DNA from 3 places in the Massilia sp. LMS1-1-1.1 genome. Region 2 is predicted to be linked to each of the others. Evidence: predicted binding sites of a transcription regulator. Region 2 holds the regulator's gene; each other region holds the start of a gene.
The links. Region 2 encodes FNR, which switches genes on or off when oxygen is low (the NO sensors DNR and NnrR bind a similar motif). Its sites were predicted from a motif close to TTGATNNNNATCAA; they were not measured.
Positions count from the first base shown of each region.

Region 1: the regulator FNR is predicted to act here: its motif matches at 4,475-4,488, upstream of paaA (1,2-phenylacetyl-CoA epoxidase subunit PaaA).
Region 3: the regulator FNR is predicted to act here: its motif matches at 4,999-5,012, upstream of MRBLMS1_RS21250 (universal stress protein).

Region 1 covers NZ_JBFPNG010000034.1:477,261-483,764, reverse strand. The annotation lists gene MRBLMS1_RS20965 (methyl-accepting chemotaxis protein) at 1-1,379, opposite strand, end outside; gene MRBLMS1_RS20960 (M14 family metallopeptidase) at 1,758-2,882, opposite strand; gene MRBLMS1_RS20955 (hypothetical protein) at 3,024-3,278, shown strand; gene paaX (phenylacetic acid degradation operon negative regulatory protein PaaX) at 3,376-4,305, opposite strand; gene paaA (1,2-phenylacetyl-CoA epoxidase subunit PaaA) at 4,573-5,562, shown strand; gene paaB (1,2-phenylacetyl-CoA epoxidase subunit PaaB) at 5,591-5,875, shown strand; gene paaC (1,2-phenylacetyl-CoA epoxidase subunit PaaC) at 5,890-6,504, shown strand, end outside.
Region 2 covers NZ_JBFPNG010000023.1:764,087-770,590, forward strand. The annotation lists gene MRBLMS1_RS18465 (response regulator) at 1-2,208, opposite strand, end outside; gene fnr (fumarate/nitrate reduction transcriptional regulator Fnr) at 2,448-3,206, shown strand; gene MRBLMS1_RS18475 (FixH family protein) at 3,210-3,734, opposite strand; gene ccoG (cytochrome c oxidase accessory protein CcoG) at 3,881-5,263, opposite strand; gene ccoP (cytochrome-c oxidase, cbb3-type subunit III) at 5,268-6,188, opposite strand; gene MRBLMS1_RS18490 (cbb3-type cytochrome oxidase subunit 3) at 6,181-6,384, opposite strand; gene ccoO (cytochrome-c oxidase, cbb3-type subunit II) at 6,386-6,504, opposite strand, start outside.
Region 3 covers NZ_JBFPNG010000034.1:547,703-554,206, reverse strand. The annotation lists gene MRBLMS1_RS21270 (MFS transporter) at 1-442, shown strand, start outside; gene MRBLMS1_RS21265 (SMI1/KNR4 family protein) at 483-1,076, shown strand; gene MRBLMS1_RS21260 (hypothetical protein) at 1,069-1,422, shown strand; gene MRBLMS1_RS21255 (NADP-dependent malic enzyme) at 1,621-3,939, shown strand; gene MRBLMS1_RS21250 (universal stress protein) at 3,998-4,834, opposite strand; gene MRBLMS1_RS21245 (response regulator) at 5,140-6,159, opposite strand; gene MRBLMS1_RS21240 (MHYT domain-containing protein) at 6,156-6,504, opposite strand, start outside.

The DNA.
Region 1 (6,504 bases), on a different contig from region 2:
TCGTTGCTGGCGGACGTGATCTCGGCCATGATGTCCGTGACGCGCCGCACGCTGCTGACGATCTCTTCCATGGTGCTGCCCGCCTGGTTCACGAGGCTGCTGCCAAGGTTGACCTGGTGCACGGAGTCGTCGATGAGGATCTTGATTTCCTTCGCGGCGGAGGCGGAGCGGTGGGCCAGGTTGCGCACTTCCGTGGCGACCACGGCAAAGCCCTGTCCCTGCTCGCCCGCCCTGGCCGCTTCCACGGCCGCATTCAGGGCCAGGATATTGGTCTGGAAGGCAATGCCGTCGATGACACCGATGATGTCGGCGATTTTCTTCGACGAGGCATTGATGGAATCCATGGTCGTGATCACTTCGGCCACTACCTGGCCGCCCTTGCTGGCCACGCTGGAAGCCGATTGCGCCATCTGGTTGGCCTGGCGCGCATTTTCGCCATTCTGCTTGACGGTCGACGTCAGTTCCTCCATCGATGAGGCCGTTTCTTCCAGCGAGCTGGCTTGCTGTTCCGTGCGCGACGACAGATCCATATTGCCGGAGGCGATTTCACGCGAGCCGTGGGCGATGGCATCCGTGCCATGGCGCACGCGGGCCACGATGCCTTGCAGATTGTCATTCATCTCTTTCAAGGCCCGCAGCAGCAGGCCCGTTTCATCGTTGCCGCGCGCATCGATGGTGACCGACAAGTCGCCGGCTGCCACCCGTTGCGCCACCTTGACGGCTTCGCCGATGGGGCGGCTGATCGAGCGGCTGATCAGCATGGCCAGTGCAATGGCAATGGCCGTCGCGGCGACCGACAGGGACAGGGACAGGATGATGGCCATGCGCCCATCGGCGGCGGCTTGCTTGCCTTCGCTTTCCATCAGCAATTCCTGGAAGCTGGCCATGGCCGCCAGTGCAGTCAGGAATTTTTCTTGCGGATAACGCAGCTGCGTCAGCAGGAAAATGCCCGCCGTTTCCGATTTGCCTTCTTGTAACAGCTTGATATTCGCATCGCGCGTCTTGCCATAGGCTTCGTGGCCGTTCGCCACGGCCTGGAACAGCTCCTGGCCTTTGGGCGTGTTGACCAGGACTTTCAGGCGCGCCAGCAGTTCCACGTTCTTTTTGACCGACGCCTGTACCTTGGTTATGGAACTGCTGACTTCGTCAGCATCGTTGGCGCCGATGATGGCGATGCCCAAGATACGGGCCTGGACATTGACCTCGGACTGTATCGCATTGGACAGCATGACCTTGGCATAGCGGTCATTGAGGATTTTTTCCGTCGAGGCATTGATGTTGCGGATACGGCTGATGGAAACAAATGCCACCATGATAAGCAGGACAATGATCAGGCCGAAACTGAAGGCCAGGCGGGTACTGATTTTAAGCTTGGACATAAGTCATTCATCCTTGGCGGAAAGCGGAAAGCGTGCGCTGGGCATCGTCCTGCGGACAGGCGGCGTCCGTCCGTGACGATGCTGATGCGGTCAGTTTTGCGTTACAGAGAGCTAGCTCGGCAGGTATGGGGCCGTGATGTCAAGGGCAATGCCATGGATGCGCATTGCAGAGCGCCGGCGACGGGGCCAGCGGCGTATTCTTGAGGGTCCGCGCAGAATGGCACGGTCCGATTTTGTTGTTTAGTGTAGGACGATAATTTCTGACAGGCAAGATGTTCGCGCAAAAAATCACCGGGCCAGCAACGCTTGCCGCGCGGGCAAAAAAAATGCCCCGGCGAGCGGGGCATGGGGTCAAGCGGACCGGTGTGGCCCTGGCGCTCAGGCGCGCAAGGTGGACAGGATAGGCTGCAGCACGGCCGCGCCCAGGGCGGCGCTGCGAGCGCCGCTCCAGCCCGTTTGCGGGTCGGGATCGTTGGCGTTGTCCTTGAACGGCAATTCCAGGGTCAGCGACAGGCAGCCGAAGGCGTGGGTGATGTGGGGCGAACCCATGGTCAGCACTTCCGGCGTGAACGGGCCGTCTTCGTAGCCGTGCTCATCCTGGAAGTCGGGGCTGGCCACCTTGAAGTCGGCGATGAAGCGGTCTTGCTCGGCTTTTTGTGCTGGCGTGAAATTTTCCAGCGCGTCGCTGCCGGCCACAAAGACGTAAGGCAAGCCTTCGTCGCCATGCACGTCGAGGAACAGGTCGCAACCGATTTCATGCATTTTTTGTTTCACCAGGAATACTTCCGGGCTGCGCTCCATCGTCGGCGTCATCCATTCGCGGTTCAGGTTGGCGCCGGCCGCGTTGGTGCGCAGGTTGCCATGCACGGAGCCGTCAGGATTCATGTTCGGCACCACGTAGAAGACGGCGTCCTGCAGGCACTGGCGGGCAAACGGATTGGCCTGGTCCAGCAAGGCTTCGAGCATGCCTTCGACAAACCATTCGGCCATCGTTTCACCGGGATGCTGGCGCGCGATGACCCAGACTTTTTTCTCGGCATCGGCGTCGCCGACGACCAGCAGATTCATGTCGCGGCCTTCGACGGTGCTGCCCAGGTCGATCAGGCGCACCAGCGGCGACGCTTGCGCGCTGTCGATCAGGGCCAGGTGGCGGTCCCATGGATACGGCTCGAAGTAGGCGTAGTACACGCTTTCTTCTTCGGGCGTATGTTCGATCGTCATCACCGTGCCGTCAAAGCTGGTCGGCACGCGGAACCAGGTTTCGCGGTCGTAGCTGGCGACAGCCTGGTAATCTTTCCAGCCGTCCGGGTAGGCCGACTTGCCTGCGTTCATGAAGCGGATCGTGCACGCTTCGCCTTGCGCGCCTTGCAGGCGGAAGTAAAACCACTGCGTGATGTCGGCGTGGGAATCCTTGCGGATGTTCAGCTCGATGGATTGGGCATCGTCGGCGCGCAGCACCTCGATCGCGCCGGCGTCGAATTGCTGGCTGATTTTAATGGTCATGAGTGTTCCTGATAAAAACGTATGGGTTTTGCATCGTGTGCAATGGCGCGATGATACCTGTTTTGCGGTGGCCTTTGTGCTGGCGCAAGCGATGACGGACATGCTTTGCTAACGTGGAAGCTCCAACACGGGGAGATCATCATGGATGACAACGGCAAACACATACGCGAACTGGAAAAGAAAGTCAGCGCCCTCAGCGACGCCCTGGCGCATCTGGGCAAGGGCACGACCTTGCAGGAATTGCTGCGCATCATACGTTTCCCCGGCTATACGACGCCGGCCGAATACACGTTCAACGTCGCCATCCTCGACACCATGCTGGTGCAGGTCAATGCGCTGGAAAAGCTGGGGCAGGATTTGTTGGCGGGGGCCAAGCAAGTAGTGGCGAAGCAGTGAACGCCTGAGAAAATGCCCATGGCGGCGTTGCGTGGCCTTGGCGTACTAGTCGTACTGCCTGCGGCCACGCGCCTGGCCCTGAACATTTTTCAGACGTTCAAGTAGTCAGGCCGCCAAAACGTTCAAAAAACCACGGCTCGACGTCCGGCGCCTGCGCATCCTCGCGCCGCAATGTTGCCAGGATATGTTCCTCTGCAGGTGCATACGTGATGCGGTACAGGTCGCGCGCCAGCACATACGCTTGCGTGCCGGGCCACGGTTCGGGCAGCAGTTCGACGGGCAGTTGCGGGTCGTGCAATTGCACGCGGCGGTAGGCGTGCGTCAGCAGCGAGCGGATGACGAACGCCTGCTCCGCATCGAACACGGGTTCTTCCTGCAGCAGGGTCAGCAGGGGCTGGAAGCTGGCGATGAATTTTTCGTAGCCGGCCATCACTTCCGACAAGTCCCAGCAGTCGCCCACCATGTCGCGCAGGGGACGCGTGCTCACGCCCGGCAATTCCGTGGTGTGGCAGACGTACAGCTTGCCCTGCACCTCGTTGCGTACGAGGATATCTTCCAGCGCTTCCGCATTGCTGGCGGGGTGGCCAAAGATGCCGGGAGAAATCAAACCATAGCCGGCCCACAATAATTCCTTGCGCAGCGCCCCCCGCTCGGCCGCGCCGATACTGCCGGCCGGCCCGATCACCAGGGTCCAGCTGCCATCCCAATGCACGACCAGCGGCGCATAGATGCGGCGGTAGGCGCGTTCGAAGCGGGCCAGCGCCTCTGGGCGTATCGTATAGGCACTGCGGCGGCCGTCGCGCTGCGAGCTGAGCCAGCCTTCCTGCGCCAGGCGGAACACGCTGGTGCGCAATAGCCGGTCATTGACGCCGAATGGCGCCAGCAGTTCGATCAGGCTGCCCAGCCAGATGGCGCCGCCGCGCGGCACGATGGCGTCGCCAAAGATGGTCATCACCAGGGACTTCGAGCGCGGTGGGTCGCTTTCCAGGAAATCGGCTATCCATGCCGTGCAGCGGGTGTTCTTCATGTGGTTCCGGTCTGGCCGTGTTGCGGTCGAATCAATAAAAGCAGCAGTTTACTTGGCTGCGCGGGTAGCGCGGCAATAATTTGCCGGAAGCGCTGGTGGCGCTCCATGGTGTTTTCTCATAAGCAATATCATACGCACAAAAAAGCTGCACAAGATACGATTTTTTAAAATGATTCATATCAAGTGTATGCAAATCGATTTTTGTATCGTATTATCTGTTTATCGCACCGCGTTGCTGCGCAAAATCAAAGACATGGGAGACACATCATGTACGCACAAATGGTTGAAACCGGCCTCAAGAACGTCCGTTCCCTCGACGACATGGGTCAAGAAGAGCGCGCTTTCCAGGCGCGCATCGACGAAGGCATCAAGATCGAGGCCAAGGACTGGATGCCGGATGCCTACCGCAAGACCCTGATCCGCCAGATTTCGCAGCACGCACACTCGGAAATCGTCGGCCAATTGCCCGAAGGTAACTGGGTCACGCGCGCGCCGACCCTGAAACGCAAATCGATCCTGCTGGCGAAGATCCAGGACGAAGCGGGCCACGGCCTGTACCTGTACAGCGCCGCGGAAACCCTGGGCGTATCGCGCGACGACTTGCTGGCCGCCTTGCACTCGGGCAAAGCCAAGTATTCCAGCATCTTCAACTATCCGACCCTGTCGTGGGCCGACATGGGCGCCATCGGCTGGCTCGTCGACGGCTCGGCCATCATCAACCAGATTCCCCTGTGTCGCTGCTCGTATGGTCCATATGCGCGCGCCATGATCCGCGTCTGCAAGGAAGAATCGTTCCATGCGCGCCAGGGCTACGACATCATGATGTCGCTGTGCAAGGGCACGCCCGAGCAGAAAGCCATGGCGCAGGATGCGCTGAACCGCTGGTGGTGGCCATCCTTGATGATGTTCGGCCCGTCCGACGCCGCCTCCGTCAACAGCGCCCAGTCGGCGCAATGGCGCATCAAGCTGTTCTCGAACGACGAACTGCGCCAGCGCATGGTCGACCAGACCGTGCCGCAAATCGAATACCTGGGCTTGACCGTGCCCGATCCCGACCTGAAGTTCAATGCGGAAACGGGCCATTATGAATTCGGCGAGATCGACTGGTCCGAGTTCAACAACGTCCTGAAGGGCAATGGCCCGTGCAACCGCGAACGCCTGCAAACGCGCGTAAAAGCGTATGAAGACGGCGCATGGTTCCGCGATGCCTTGGTCGCGTATGCAGACAAGCAGGCTGCTAACAAAGCGGCAGCGTAAATACACAAGACAGATAGGGGATAGCAACATGAGCAAAGAATGGCCATTGTGGGAAGTTTTCATCCGCAGCCAGCACGGCCTGGCGCACAAGCATGTGGGTAGCCTGCACGCTTCCGACGCCACCATGGCGGTCAACCATGCGCGCGACGTCTACACGCGTCGCAATGAAGGCGTCAGCATCTGGGTGGTGCGCGCGGCCGATATCGTCGCCAGCAGCCCCGGCGACAAGGGCGCCCTGTTCGAACCGTCGAACAGCAAGGTGTACCGCCATCCCACCTTCTTCCCGATGCCGGAAGAAGTCAAGAATCTGTGATGGGAGCGCCTGCAATGGATGATAAGGTCAATTACCTCTTGCGCCTGGGCGACAACGCCCTGATCCTCAGCCAGCAGCTGTCGCAGCTGTGCGGCAAGGGTCCGGCGCTGGAAGAAGACATGGCGCTGACCAATGTGGCGCTGGACTTGCTGGGCCAGACGCGCTTGTGGTTCAGCTATGCGGCCGAGCTGGAAAACGCGGGCCGCGACGAGGACGACATCGCCTTTTTGCGCGACGCCCACGACTTCAAGAACTGCCTGCTGGTCGAACAGCCGAACGGCAATTACGCCGACACCATGATGCGTCAGTTCTTTTTCGACAGCTGGCACTACTTCCAGCTGCTGGAACTGACGAAATCGGCGGATGTGCGCATCGTCGAAGTGGCGCAAAAGTCGATCAAGGAAGTCACGTATCACTTGCGCCGCAGCGGCGACCTGATCGTGCGCCTCGGCGACGGTACGGCCGACAGCCATGCGAAAACGCAGGCCGCCGCCGACAAGCTGTGGATGTACACGGGCGAGATGTTCACGTACGACGCCGTCGACCAGGCCATGGTCGCCGCCGGCATCGCGCCGCCGTCGGACGTGCTGCGCCGCGCTTTCCTCGAACACGTGGCCGAGATCTTCGCC
Region 2 (6,504 bases):
CTTCATCAGCACGACGTCGGCCTCGGCCGCGCTGGAGATTTCCTCGAGGTGGTTGCGGGCGAAGGCGTTGACCATCACCACGATGGGCTGGCGCTGGCCGCTGGCCGCCTGGCGGATGGCCTTGGCCGTGGCCAGGCCGTCCATGACGGGCATGTGCCAGTCGGCCAGCACCACGTCGTACGGCTGCTGCTGCGCCAGGCGCTCGCGGTACAGTTCGATGGCGGCAAAGCCGGAATCGACTTCATCGGCCAGCCAGCCCCACGCCTCGATCAGCTTGACGATCAGTTCGCGCGTGGTGCGGTTATCGTCGGCCACCAGCAGGCGCAGCTGGCCCAGCGCTGGCGTGCGCCGCGTTTCGGCCGGCTGCGCCAGCATCTCGAACGGCACGCTGAACCAGAAGCGGCTGCCCTTGCCTTCGCTGCTGGCGACGGCGATGTCGCCGCCCATCATGTGGATCAGCTGCTTGCTGATGGCCAGGCCCAGGCCCGTGCCGCCGAAGCGCCGCGTGATGCTCTGGTCGCCCTGTGAAAACGCGGCAAACAGCTGCTGTTGCTGCAGTTCCGTCATGCCGATGCCCGTGTCGCGCACTTCGAAGCGCAGCCAGGCGCGGCCGCTCTCGCTCTTGCTCTCGGCCAGGCTGACGGCCACCACCACTTCGCCGCTCTCCGTGAACTTGATGGCGTTGCCGGCCAGGTTGACGAGGATTTGCTGCAGGCGCTGGGCGTCGCCCACGAGGCGCCGCGGCACGTCGGGCTCGACGGCGATGGCCAGTTCCAGCTCCTTTTCGCCCGCATTCATCGTCATCGTCGTGGCCAGGGTATTCATGACTTCGTCGAGGTCAAATTCGACGGGCGACAGTTCCATGCGGCGCGCCTCGATCTTCGAATAGTCGAGCACGTCGTTGAGAATGCCCAGCAGCGACTGGCCCGCCACGCGCACCATGGTCAGATACTTGCGCTGTTCCGTGTCGAGCTTGGTATTACCCAGCAAATACACCATGCCCAGCACGGCATTGAGGGGCGTGCGGATTTCATGGCTCATGTTGGCCACGAAATCGCTCTTCGCGCGGTTGGCCGCCTCGGCCCGGTCGCGTTCCTGCTCCAGTTCCGCCGCGCGCGATTCGAGTTCCTGCTGCAGGCGGTCGCGCTCGCTCATCAGGCCGTTGAACGCTTCCGTCAGTTCGCCGATCTCGTCGCGCTGCTGCACCGGCACGGGGGTGAAACGGCTGCCGCTGGTGCGCAGGGCCAGCAGGGTGTTGCGCAGGCGCACCAGCGGCGATAGCAGGCGCACGGTGACCCAGCCCAGCACGGCGGCGGCCAGCAGCGAAGCGAGGATGCTCCACAGCACCAGCCGGTACAGCACGCCATCGAACGGTTCGAAGGCATCCGCGACGGGCAGCGAGGTGGCCAGCAGCCAGTTCACCGATTTCAGGCGCTTGAAGCTGTTGACGGCCTTGATGCCGCGGCTGTTCGTGCTGACCATGCTGCCTTCGCCATCTTCCTTCAGCAGCTGGGTCGTCGTCAGGTTGGCGCTCGGCTGGCGCGGCTGCAGCAAACGGCTGGTATCGGGATGCAGCACGTAGCGCGGCACGGCGCCGCGCGTGAGGATGAAGTAATAGCCGCTCTTGCCGATCTTTTCCGAGCGCAGACGCCCCAGCAGGTTGTCCTTGTACAGGCGCAGCACGCCGATCACCACGCCGGCCACCTGGCCATCGGCGGCCAGCACGGGCGCCACCATCTGCACGATGGGCATGCCGCTCGATTTGCCGAGCATCGGTTCGGTGATCATGGGCTGGCGCGTGCGCAGCACGGTCTGGAAATACTCGCGCTCGGCAACGTTGATGCCCGTGCGTCCCGCCACTTCCGGCATGTCGGCCACGACGGCGCCCTGCGCGTCGAGCACCAGCACGTCGTCGAACAGCACCAGCATCGAGCGGCGCGAATAGTATTCGCGCAATTGGGCCGGCTGGGCCATCAGTTCCGGCGGCTGCTGCCTGGCCGTCAGGGTGACGATCTGCAGCAGCATGCCCAGCTTGTCGTCGAGCTCGGCAGCGGTGCGGCTGATCAGGGATGACTGCTGGCTCAGCAGTACTCGGGTGAAGTCGTCGCGCATGTGCTGCACCTGTATCATGGTGACCAGCGCGATCATGGCGATCGAGGTCAGGCTGGTGGCCAGCGCGACTTTTGCTTTGATGCCGAGAGGCTTCATGATTTCCTTTTCAGTACCGGGCGGCACAGGCGGCAGATAATGCTGTCAGGAATTTTCCTATCAATACCCCAGCTTGGCAAGCGCCGCCGCACAAAAGCCCCTACCCGCATGGGCTTTTGACGATGTTGCCATATAATTAAAGTCGGAACGTCGTTTATTCAGCGAAATTGCGGTGAAATTGGCACACGGCAACCCGGTATGCAGTAAACTTGTTGTTGCATTTTCTAAAAGGTACCGACATGACTGAAGCGCTAATCACTCCAACCTTGCCCACAGTGAACGTGGAAGCGTTGCGTGCGCGATGCTCGACCTGCAGCATGCATCAATTGTGTCTGCCGATGGGCCTCGATATGGGCGACATGGACAGGCTGGACCAGATCATCGGCCGCCGCCGCAAGATCGTGCGCGGCGCCTCGCTGTTCCGCATCGGCGACTCGTTCCAGAACCTGTACGCGATCCGCCTGGGGCACTTCAAGACCTACCAGATCAATCCGGGCGGCGAGGAGCAGGTGACGGGTTTCCAGATGGCCGGCGAACTGCTGGGCATGGACGCCATCAGCGCCGACCGCCACCACTGTAATGCGGTGGCGCTGGAAGACAGCGAAGTGTGTGAAATCCCGTTTTCCAGCCTGGAACAATTGCTGGGCAATATGCCGACTCTGCTGCGGCATTTCCACCGCATGATGAGCCAGGAAATCACGCGCGAGCAAAGCGTGATGCTGTTGCTGGGCAATATGCAGGCGACGCAGCGCTTTGCCGCCTTCATCGTCAACCTGGCGTCGCGCTATGAGGCGCGCGGCTATTCGAGCAGCAAATTCCAGCTGCGCATGTCGCGCGAGGAAATCGGCAACTACCTGGGCCTGACCATCGAGAGCGTCAGCCGTTTATTGTCGAAATTCAAGAAGGAAGGCTGGCTGCGCGTGTCGAACCGCGAGATCGAGATCTTGCAGCCTGCTAAGCTGAAAGCCATTACGGCAGGCACGGACGTCTGCAAATAAGCTTTATAGCTCTTCATCCGCATGCAGCGCGATGCTGCGCTGCACGGGCCAGGTCCAGATGCCGGACAGGCGCCACTCGCGCTTGTCGTTTTCCACCAGCACTTGCCAGCGGCTGCGCTCGAGCATCGGCAGGGGCACCGAGAAATTTCCGGCCGCATCGGGCTGCACCAGCAGCTTGATATCCTTTTCCGGCAGGGTCGCATGCGCCAGGTGCAGCTGCAGCGGTCCCTGATAAGCCTTGCCGAAGCTGTGCACGGAACCGGTCAGGCGCGCTTGCGCCACGTCGTACGACAGGCTCGTATCCATGGCCAGGTCGCTGGCGATCGTGTCGCGCTTCAAATCCTGATTGATCGCCTTGCCCTGCTTGTAATAATCGCCCACCACCAGCGCATCGGGTTGCGTAAACGCGATATAGCCCATGAAGCTGCCGACGACCACGGACAGGCCGGGACCGATCATCAGCAGCCATGGCCAGCGGTGCTTGTACCACGGTGCAACGGGAGGCTGCAGTTTCAGACTGTCGGACATTTTGTTCTCCTTGGGGTCAGACCCTTTGGGTCTGACCCCAGCTTTTGCTTCTGGGTTGAAAATACAGTAAACCTACCGCATATTGAATGCTACCCCTACGGCGAAATACCGGGGTCGGACCCAGAGGGTCCGACCCCGAATCAACATTACCGCGGCACGATGAAGACCGCGCTTTCACGCACATGCAGCGACGGGTCGTCCAGCGATTGCAATTCGATCGCAATCTTGTTCGACCCCTTCTCGCCCACGCCGTGCGGCACGCGCAGGCGGATCGGCCAGCCCAGCGTTTCCGTCGGCTGCAAGGTCACTTCTTCGCGCGTCAGCAAGGTCAGGCCCGGCAAGCCGGAAGCGCTGATTTTAAAGTGCTGGCTTTGCTCGGACGTGTTCATGATCTGCAGGCGGTAGACGTTTTCGATCATGCCGTCTTCCACTTCGCGTCCCATCGAACCGCGGTCGCGGATCACGTCCATTTTCAGGGGCGTGCGCAGGGCCAGCGAGGTACATACGGCGATGATGATCAGGGCCAGGATGGAAGTGTAGATCAAGACGCGCGGGCGCATGGCGCGCTGGCGTATCTGCTTCGAATTGAAGTTGTTTTCCATCGCATGGTCGGTGCTGTAGCGTATCAGGCCACGCGGCCGCTCGACCTTGTCCATCACGCTGTTGCAGGCATCGACACAGGCGGCGCAGCCGATGCATTCATACTGCAGGCCGTTGCGGATATCGATGCCGGTCGGACACACCTGCACGCACAGGGTGCAGTCGATGCAATCGCCCAGCTTGTCGTTGTGGCCGGCCTTCTTGCTCATGGCGCCGCGTGGTTCGCCGCGCTTGGCATCGTAGGTGATGATCAGGGTGTCCTGGTCGAACATGGCGCTCTGGAAGCGCGCATAGGGGCACATGTATTTGCACACCTGCTCGCGCAGCCAGCCCGCGTTGCCGTAGGTTGCCAGGCTGTAGAACAAGACCCAGAACCATTCCCAGGGACCGAAATTCAAGGTGACCACCGATTGCGCCAGTTCCTTGATCGGCGTGAAGTAGCCGACAAAGGTAAAGCCCGTCCACAGGGCGATGGCGCCCCACACCACGTGCTTGGCCGTCTTCTTGAACGCCTTGCGCACGGACGGGCCCTGCTTGTCGAGGGCCATGCGCGCGCTGCGCGTGCCCTCGATGCGGCGTTCGACCCACAGGAAAATTTCCGTGTATACCGTTTGCGGGCAAGAGAACCCGCACCACACCCGTCCGGCAATGGCCGTGACGAGGAACAACAAATACGCACAGATGATCAGCAGGGCCGCCAGATAGATGAAATCCTGGGGCCACAGCACGACGCCGAAAATGTAGAACTTGCGCGTGGTCAAGTCGAACAGCAGGGCTTGCCTGCCATTCCAGGTCAACCACGGCAAGCCGTAGAACGCGAGCTGGGTAAGCCATACGCATACCCATCGCCAGGTAGCGTAGCGTCCTTTGGCCTCGCGAGGGTAGATCTGCTCGCGGGCCGCATACATCTTGATGACTTGAGGTTCCATTACATCATTTCACGGGCGTCTGAGGATTCGACAGGCTCCAGACATACGCCGACAGCACGTGTACCTTGGATTCGCCGAGGAAATCGCTGAAGGCCGGCATGGTGTTGCTGCGTCCCTTGCGTACGGTTTCCATGATGGTATCGGCGCTGCCGCCGTACAGCCAGACCTTGTCCGTCAGATTCGGCGCACCGAGCATCTGGTTACCCTTCGCATCGGCGCCGTGACAGGCCATGCAGGCGCCAAACTTGGCCTTGCCCAGCACGGACTTGACGGGATCCGAGGTGGAACCGGACAGGCTCAGCACATAATGGGCCACGTTCTCGACATCTTTTTCGGAGCCGAGGGCGGCGCCCATCGGAGGCATCTGACCATTGCGGCCGTGCAGGATGGTGGTCTTGATGATGTCGGGTTCACCGCCATACAGCCAGTCCTTGTCCGTCAGGTTGGGGAAGCCCTTGTTGCCGCGCGCATCCGAACCGTGGCATTGCGCGCAGTAGGTCAGGAACAGGCGCTGGCCGATGGCTTGCGCCTGCGGGTCGGCGGCCACCGTCTTCAAGTCCTGGCTCAGGTACTTGTTGAACAGGGGACCGTAGTCGGCTTCCGCCTTCTTCAGCTCTTCCTCGTACTGGCCCGTCGATTTCCAGCCCAGGCTGCCGGCATAGTTGCCCAGGCCCGGATACAGGAACAGGTAGGCCAGCGCGAAGACGATGGTGATGTAGAACAGCCACATCCACCAGCGCGGCATCGGCGTATTGAGTTCCTTCAAGTCCTCGTCCCAGACGTGGCCCGTGGTGCCGTCGGCGGGGGCGCCGGCGACCACTTTCACTTTCGACTGCGAGTACAGCAGCACGCCGCAGCCGATGATGCCCAGCAGGGACAGCACGATGATGTAGATATTCCAGAAGCCATTGGTAAAGTCAGCCATGGTTATGCTCCTTCGCCAGGTTCATCTCGGCCTCGGCCGGATAGTCGAGCGCTTCGTCGGCGAACGGCAGGCGTGCCGCCGCGTCGAAGTCGCTGTTGCTGCGGCTGAACGTCCACCACAGGATGCCCACGAACGTCGTAAAGGAAACCACCGTCATGACGCTGCTGGCGCTGTCAAACAGGTTTTCGATTGCCATGCTAATTCCTTGTTTTGATTAATGTACCGAGGCCTTGCAGATAGGCGACCAGGGCGTCTTCTTCCGTCTTGTCCTGCAGCTGCGCGGGGCCGGCGGCGATTTCTTCCTCGCTGTACGGCT
Region 3 (6,504 bases), on a different contig from region 2:
GCTCGGTGGCCTGACCCTGGTGGAAGTGCTGGCGGGACTGGTGATTTCCAGCGTCATCCACCGTTTTCCCGACCGCCGCATCCTGTTGCTGTCGGTGCTGCTGGCCGTGCTGGGCGGCCTGGCCTGCCTGATTGTGGCGCCCGCGCAACTGGCGTTGCCCGCCGTGATATTACTGGGCTGCGGCATCGGCGCTTTGTTCCCCTTGTCGCTGATCGTCAGCATGGACCACGTGCGTGATCCGGCCGGCGCCGGCGCACTGCTCGGTTTCGTGCAGGGCGGCGGCTACATCATCGCCAGCAGCATGCCGTTCATCGCCGGCCTGATCCGCCAGCACTCGTCCAGCCTGGCCCAGGCGTGGATGGTGATGGCCGGTGGCGTCGTGGTGCTGCTGCTGATCGCCGTGCGCTTCGCGCCGGGGGCGCGGCTGGCCAATGCCCGCTAAGGTGCGCGTGCCGTGTGCCGGCAGCTGATATATTTCGCCCATGCACATCGTCGACCACTATTTGGCAGGATTGCGCCAGGCCTTGCCACCGGAGCCGCTGGCGGAGCTGGCGCTGGCCAGCGGCGCCAGCGCGGCACAACTGGCCAGCTTGCGCCACGCGTATCCGCTGTGCCCGGACAGCCTGCTGCGCTTGCTGGGCCAGTACAACGGCACCTATTATCAGGAGTACGCGGGCGGCATGGTGCTGGTGTACATGCTGGGTTCGGACGTGTTCGAGTATCCGTATTACCTGAGTTCCGTCGAGCAGATCCTGCAGGACGGGCAGGCGAACCAGCGCAGCATCGCCGATATCTATGGCCATTACCTGGAGGAAGATCCCGGTATCGTCGACGCCCGCATCGACGCCGGTATCCGGCAAGGCCAGCGCCTGTGTTTTTCGCATTGCATGAACAATGGCGGCTCTTCGCGGCTGTATATCGATTTCACGCCCACGGCGTCGGGCAAGGTCGGGCAGGTCGTGCGCTTCCTGCATGACCCCGACAATTACCAGGTCATCGCCGACAGCTTCGACGCTTATCTGCAAATGCTGATCGATGACGATTATGCATTCCTGATCGAGGACTATTTTGAATAGTCGCGCTACGCCGCCATCCCTGCTGCCCGCCAACCGCCGCATCGTGCTGTCCGGCGAGGATGCGCTGCGCATCCTGCGCGAGATCGAATTCCTGCTGCAGTCGCTGCAGCACATCGGCCGCCATTATTATCCCGACGGCGACGATGACGGCGCCGATGCCCAGCGCCGTGCGCAGTATTGCGCGGAGACGACCCGCTTCATCGACGCGCAGCAGGCGACGACGCGCCTGGCGCTGATGCGCCGCATTTTGTCCGCCCAATTCGACACCACTCTTGGGGACGACGAGATGGACGATATCGAGCGCGCCGTCGCCGCGCTGCCGCTGTGGCGTGCCCCCGGTCAGTGATCACAAAAACTAATTGAAATCTAAAATTTGATAGTTTTTCCTGTTGAGGACGTTTGTGCCGCCGGACGGCCTTACAATGCTAGGTTATGCGTTTTCGTGATATCAGACTGTGGCTAGCGGAAAATACCTAGCTAATTGAAAGAATCGGTCTGATAAAATCCGGAACACCCGATCGACCAAACAGGAAGGCAGCACAGCATGGATTCGTCATCTGATAAAAAAGAAGAATTGCGTCAACAATTGCGCTTGGCCGCACTCGAGTATCACGAGTGCCCGCGCCCCGGCAAAATCAGCGTGACGCCGACCAAACAACTGACCAACCAGCGCGACCTGGCACTGGCCTACTCGCCAGGCGTGGCGGCACCGTGCGAAGAAATCGTCATCGATCCGGCCAATGCCTATAAATATACGGCGCGCGGCAACCTGGTGGCCGTCATCACCAACGGCACGGCCGTGCTGGGACTGGGCAATATCGGTCCGCTGGCCGCCAAGCCGGTGATGGAAGGCAAGGGCGTGCTGTTCAAGAAATTCGCCGGCATCGACGTCTTCGACATCGAGATCAACGAATCGGACCCGGACAAACTGGTCGACATCATCGCTTCGCTGGAACCGACCTTCGGCGGCGTGAACCTGGAAGACATCAAAGCCCCTGAATGCTTCTACATCGAGCGCCAGCTGCGCGACCGCATGAAGATTCCCGTCTTCCATGACGACCAGCACGGCACCGCCATCATCGTCGGCGCGGCCATCCTGAACGGCCTGAAAGCCGTCGGCAAGAAAATCGAGGACTGCAAGCTGGTCGTGTCGGGCGCGGGCGCCGCGGCGCTGGCCTGCCTGGACCTGATCGTCGACTTGGGCTTCCCGCTCAAAAACATCTATGTCACCGACCTGGCCGGCGTCGTCTACAAGGGCCGCACGGAACTGATGGACCCGGACAAGGAACGCTTCGCGCAAGACACGCCGCTGCGCACCCTGGCCGAGATCATCCCGGACGCCGACATTTTCCTCGGCGTCTCCGCCGGCGGCGTGCTGAAGCAAGACATGGTGCGCAAGATGGCGCCGAACCCGTTGATCCTGGCGCTGGCCAACCCGAATCCGGAAATCCTGCCGGAAGAAGTCAAGGCCGTGCGCAGCGACGCCATCATCGCCACGGGCCGTTCGGACTATCCGAACCAGGTCAACAACGTGCTGTGCTTCCCGTACATCTTCCGCGGCGCCCTCGATTGCGGCGCGACGACGATCACGCGTGAAATGGAAATCGCCGTCGTGCACGCGATCGCCGACCTGGCGCATGCGGAGCAGTCCGACATCGTGGCCACCACGTACGGCATCAGCAACCTGTCGTTCGGTCCTGAATACCTGATCCCGATGCCGTTCGATCCGCGTCTGCTGATCAAGATCGCGCCAGCGGTGGCCAAGGCGGCCGAGGATTCCGGCGTCGCCACGCGTCCGATCAAGGACTTGCAAGCGTACGCGGACAGCCTGCAGCAATTCGTCTACCGCAGCGGCACCTTCATGAAGCCGCTGTTCCTGATGGCCAAATCCACGCCGGCCGAACTCAAACGCATCGTCTACGCCGAAGGCGAAGAAGAGCGCGTGCTGCGTGCCGTGCAAGTGGTGGTCGATGAAAAACTGGCGCGTCCTATCCTGGTCGGCCGTCCACCGGTGCTCGAAGCGCGCATCCAGAAATTCGGCCTGCGCCTCAAGCAAGGCGTCGACTTCGACGTCATCAACCCGGACTTCGACGAGCGCTATCGCGATTACTGGAACACGTATTACGCGATGACGAGCCGCAAGGGCGTCACCGAGGAATACGCGAAGCTGGAAATGCGCCGCCGCCACACCCTGATCGGTTCGATGATGATCCACAAGGGCGACGCCGACGGCATGATTTGCGGCACCTTCGGCACCACCCAGCTGCACCTGAAATACATCGACCAGGTGCTGGGCAAGCGCGCCGGCAGCAATGTGTATGCGGCCATGAACGTCCTGATCATGCCGGAGCGCCAGCTGGTGATGGTCGACACGCACGTCAATGAAAATCCGGACGCCGAGCAGCTGGCCGAGATCACCATCATGGCTGCCGAAGAGATGACCCGTTTCGGCCTGTCGCCGCGCGCGGCCCTGCTGTCGCACTCGAACTTCGGTTCGAGCGACAGCGCTTCGGCGCAAAAGATGCGCGCCGCCCTGGCCATCGTCAAGGACCGCGCGCCGGACCTGGAAATCGACGGCGAAATGCACGGCGATACGGCCCTCGACAGCAAGCTGCGTCACAAACTGATGCCAAATTCGGCACTGAAGAACGACGCCAACCTGCTCGTCATGCCGAATATCGAATCGGCCAACATCGCCTACAACCTGGTGAAAACGGCGGCCGGCAACGGCATCGCCGTGGGCCCGATCCTGCTCGGCTGCGCCAAGCCCGTGCACATCCTGACGCCATCGGCCACCGTGCGCCGCATCGTCAACATGACGGCGCTGTGTGTCGTTGACGCCGTCGCCCAGCGCAAAGTCTAAGGCTGTCGCTGTCAGTTAAAAGCCGCGCCATCCGCAAGGGTGGCGCGGCTTTTTGACGTCAGTGCGCCATCAGCACCGGTAGCGTCATCTGGTGCAAGACCGTTTCCGTCACGCCGCCCAGTAAAATTTCGCGGAAGCGCGCATGGCCGTAGCCGCCCATCACCAGCAAGTCCGCATGCACTTCGGCGGCCATGGCCAGCAGGGCCGCGCCGACGTCGCCCGTGGTGACGGCGGGACGCACTTCGACGGGCACGCCATGGCGGCTCAGGTAGGCGGCGATGTCGGCACCCGGGTGGCGGGCCGGCTGCGCATGGCCGGCCGGCGGGTGCAGCAGGGCCAGCACCACCAGGCGCGCCGCGCGCAAGAGGGGCAGGGCGTGGCCGATGGCGCGCGTCGCTTCCATGCTGCCATCCCAGGCCACCACGACGGTATTGTCGATTTGCGCAAACTGGCCGCTGCGCGGCACGATCAGCACGGGACGGGCCGCGTTGAGCATCACGTAGGGCACCAGGTCGCTCATGGCGCCGGGCAGCGCTTCGCTGTCGTCGTGCTGGCTCAGTACCGTCAAGTCGCTGTAGCGGGCGCTGACGGCCATGCCGCCATCTTCATCGTCTTCGATCAGGCGCCGCTCGAGCGAGACGGCGCTGGCCTGGCGCGCCAGTTTTTCAAACTGGTCGAGCGCCTGTTCCGCCTGCCCGTGCAGGGCGTTGATCTGCGCCGCCGCGGCGCCGCCGCGCATGCCGCGGTTGTTTTCCAGGGTAAAGCGCGACACGCCCGTCATGGCGGCGCCGATTAGGTGCGCCTGGTGCGCGTGCGCCAGCCGTGCCGCGATGGCGATGCGCTGCGGCGCATGGCGCGACAGGTCGGCGTGGACGAGGATGGATTTATAAGCCATGTTGTCATTCTCTAGTCAGGATGGCAACAAGGCTAGAACGGCAACACGGGCAAGTCCAGCATTGCCGTGCTGGCGGGCGTTTTTCTTATGCAGCGCTTGATGTGGGTCAAAAAAACGCGGGCGGTGGCCATCTGCAAGGCCGTCGCCAGGAAATTGCGAGCTGTTTGATGTGCATCAAAATGTTCGACTCGCTGCCGGCCATAATGGCATCGAACTCCTTGCCCTTCCAGTGGTCTGCATCGGCGCCGGCGCCATCTGTCCGGCACTTCCTTGTGTGACGCAACAACGCTGGCTGTGGCGGGAGTTCACTTTTCAGGCGGCCGCGTGGCTTCCTCTTTCTCTGCCCAGCGCAGCCGGATGGCGTCGATGGCGGGCAGTTCCTTGACAAACAGCTCGACCAGCCGCGCATCGAAATGGCTGCCTTGTTGCGCTTGTAAGTAGCCCACGGCGTCCGTCACCGACCACGCGCGCTTGTACGGGCGCACCGAGGTCAGCGCGTCGAAGACGTCGGCCACGGCGATGATGCGTCCCGCCAGCGGGATCGCCTCGCCCGCCGAGCCGTTCGGGTAGCCGCTGCCGTCCCATTTTTCATGGTGCGACAGGGCGATCTCGCGGGCCAGCGCCAGCATGCCGCCTGCGGCATGTTCGCCGATGATGTCGGCGCCGATGCGCGCGTGCGTCTGCATGACGGCCCATTCGTCCGCGTCAAGCTTGCCCGGCTTTTGCAGGATGCGGTCGGGGATGCCGATCTTGCCCACGTCGTGCATGGGCGCCGCGTGCAGCAGATCGTCCGCGGCGGCCTCGTCCATGCCGGCGGCCACGCCCAGCAGGCGCGCGTAATGGCTCATGCGGATCACGTGCAAGCCCGTTTCATTGTCCTTGTACTCGGCCGCCAGGCCCAGGCGCTGGACGATCTGCAGCCGCGTTTCCTTCAGTTCGTCGATGCGCACCAGCGACAGATGCGTGCGCACGCGGGCCCGCACGATGGCAGGGCTGAGCGGCTTGGTGATGTAATCGACGGCGCCCGCTTCAAAACCGCTCAGTTCGTCGCGCATGTCGTTCAGGGCCGTGACGAAAATGACGGGGATGGCGGCCGTCAGCGGCGCCGCTTTCAGCTGGCGGCAGGTGTCGTGGCCGCTCATGCCCGGCATCATCACGTCGAGCAGGATCAGAGCCGGGCGTTCCTGCTGCGCCAGTTCCAGAGCCCGCGCGCCATCCTTGGCGAACAGCAGCGCGTAGTCGTTCTGCAAGATCTGGCGCAGCAATTGCAAATTGGCCGCTTCATCGTCGACGACGAGAATCACGGGCCTGGCTCGTGCATTCATGGGGACTCCGGGGAGAAGGTGGGCAGCAGGCCGTGCAGGAGCGACTGTGCCAGGGGGAAATCAAAGTCGTCGATGGCGTGCAGCAGCGGCGCCAGCGCATCCGCTTGCGCGCCCATGGCGTGCTGCAATTGTGCTTGCGCCGCGTCATCGAGTTCGCCGCGCTGCAAGGCCTGCAGCAGGGCGCTGGCCGCTTGCCGGGCGGCGGGCGCGTCGATGGCGCCCGCCGTTGCCGCTGGTAATGCAGGCGGCGCCAGCCGGGCGATGGCGGCCAGGGCCGCCGGCCATTGCGTCAGCAGCTTGCCCAGCGCCTCATCGAGCTGCGGCGCCGTGGCGGGGCCAGGGCTG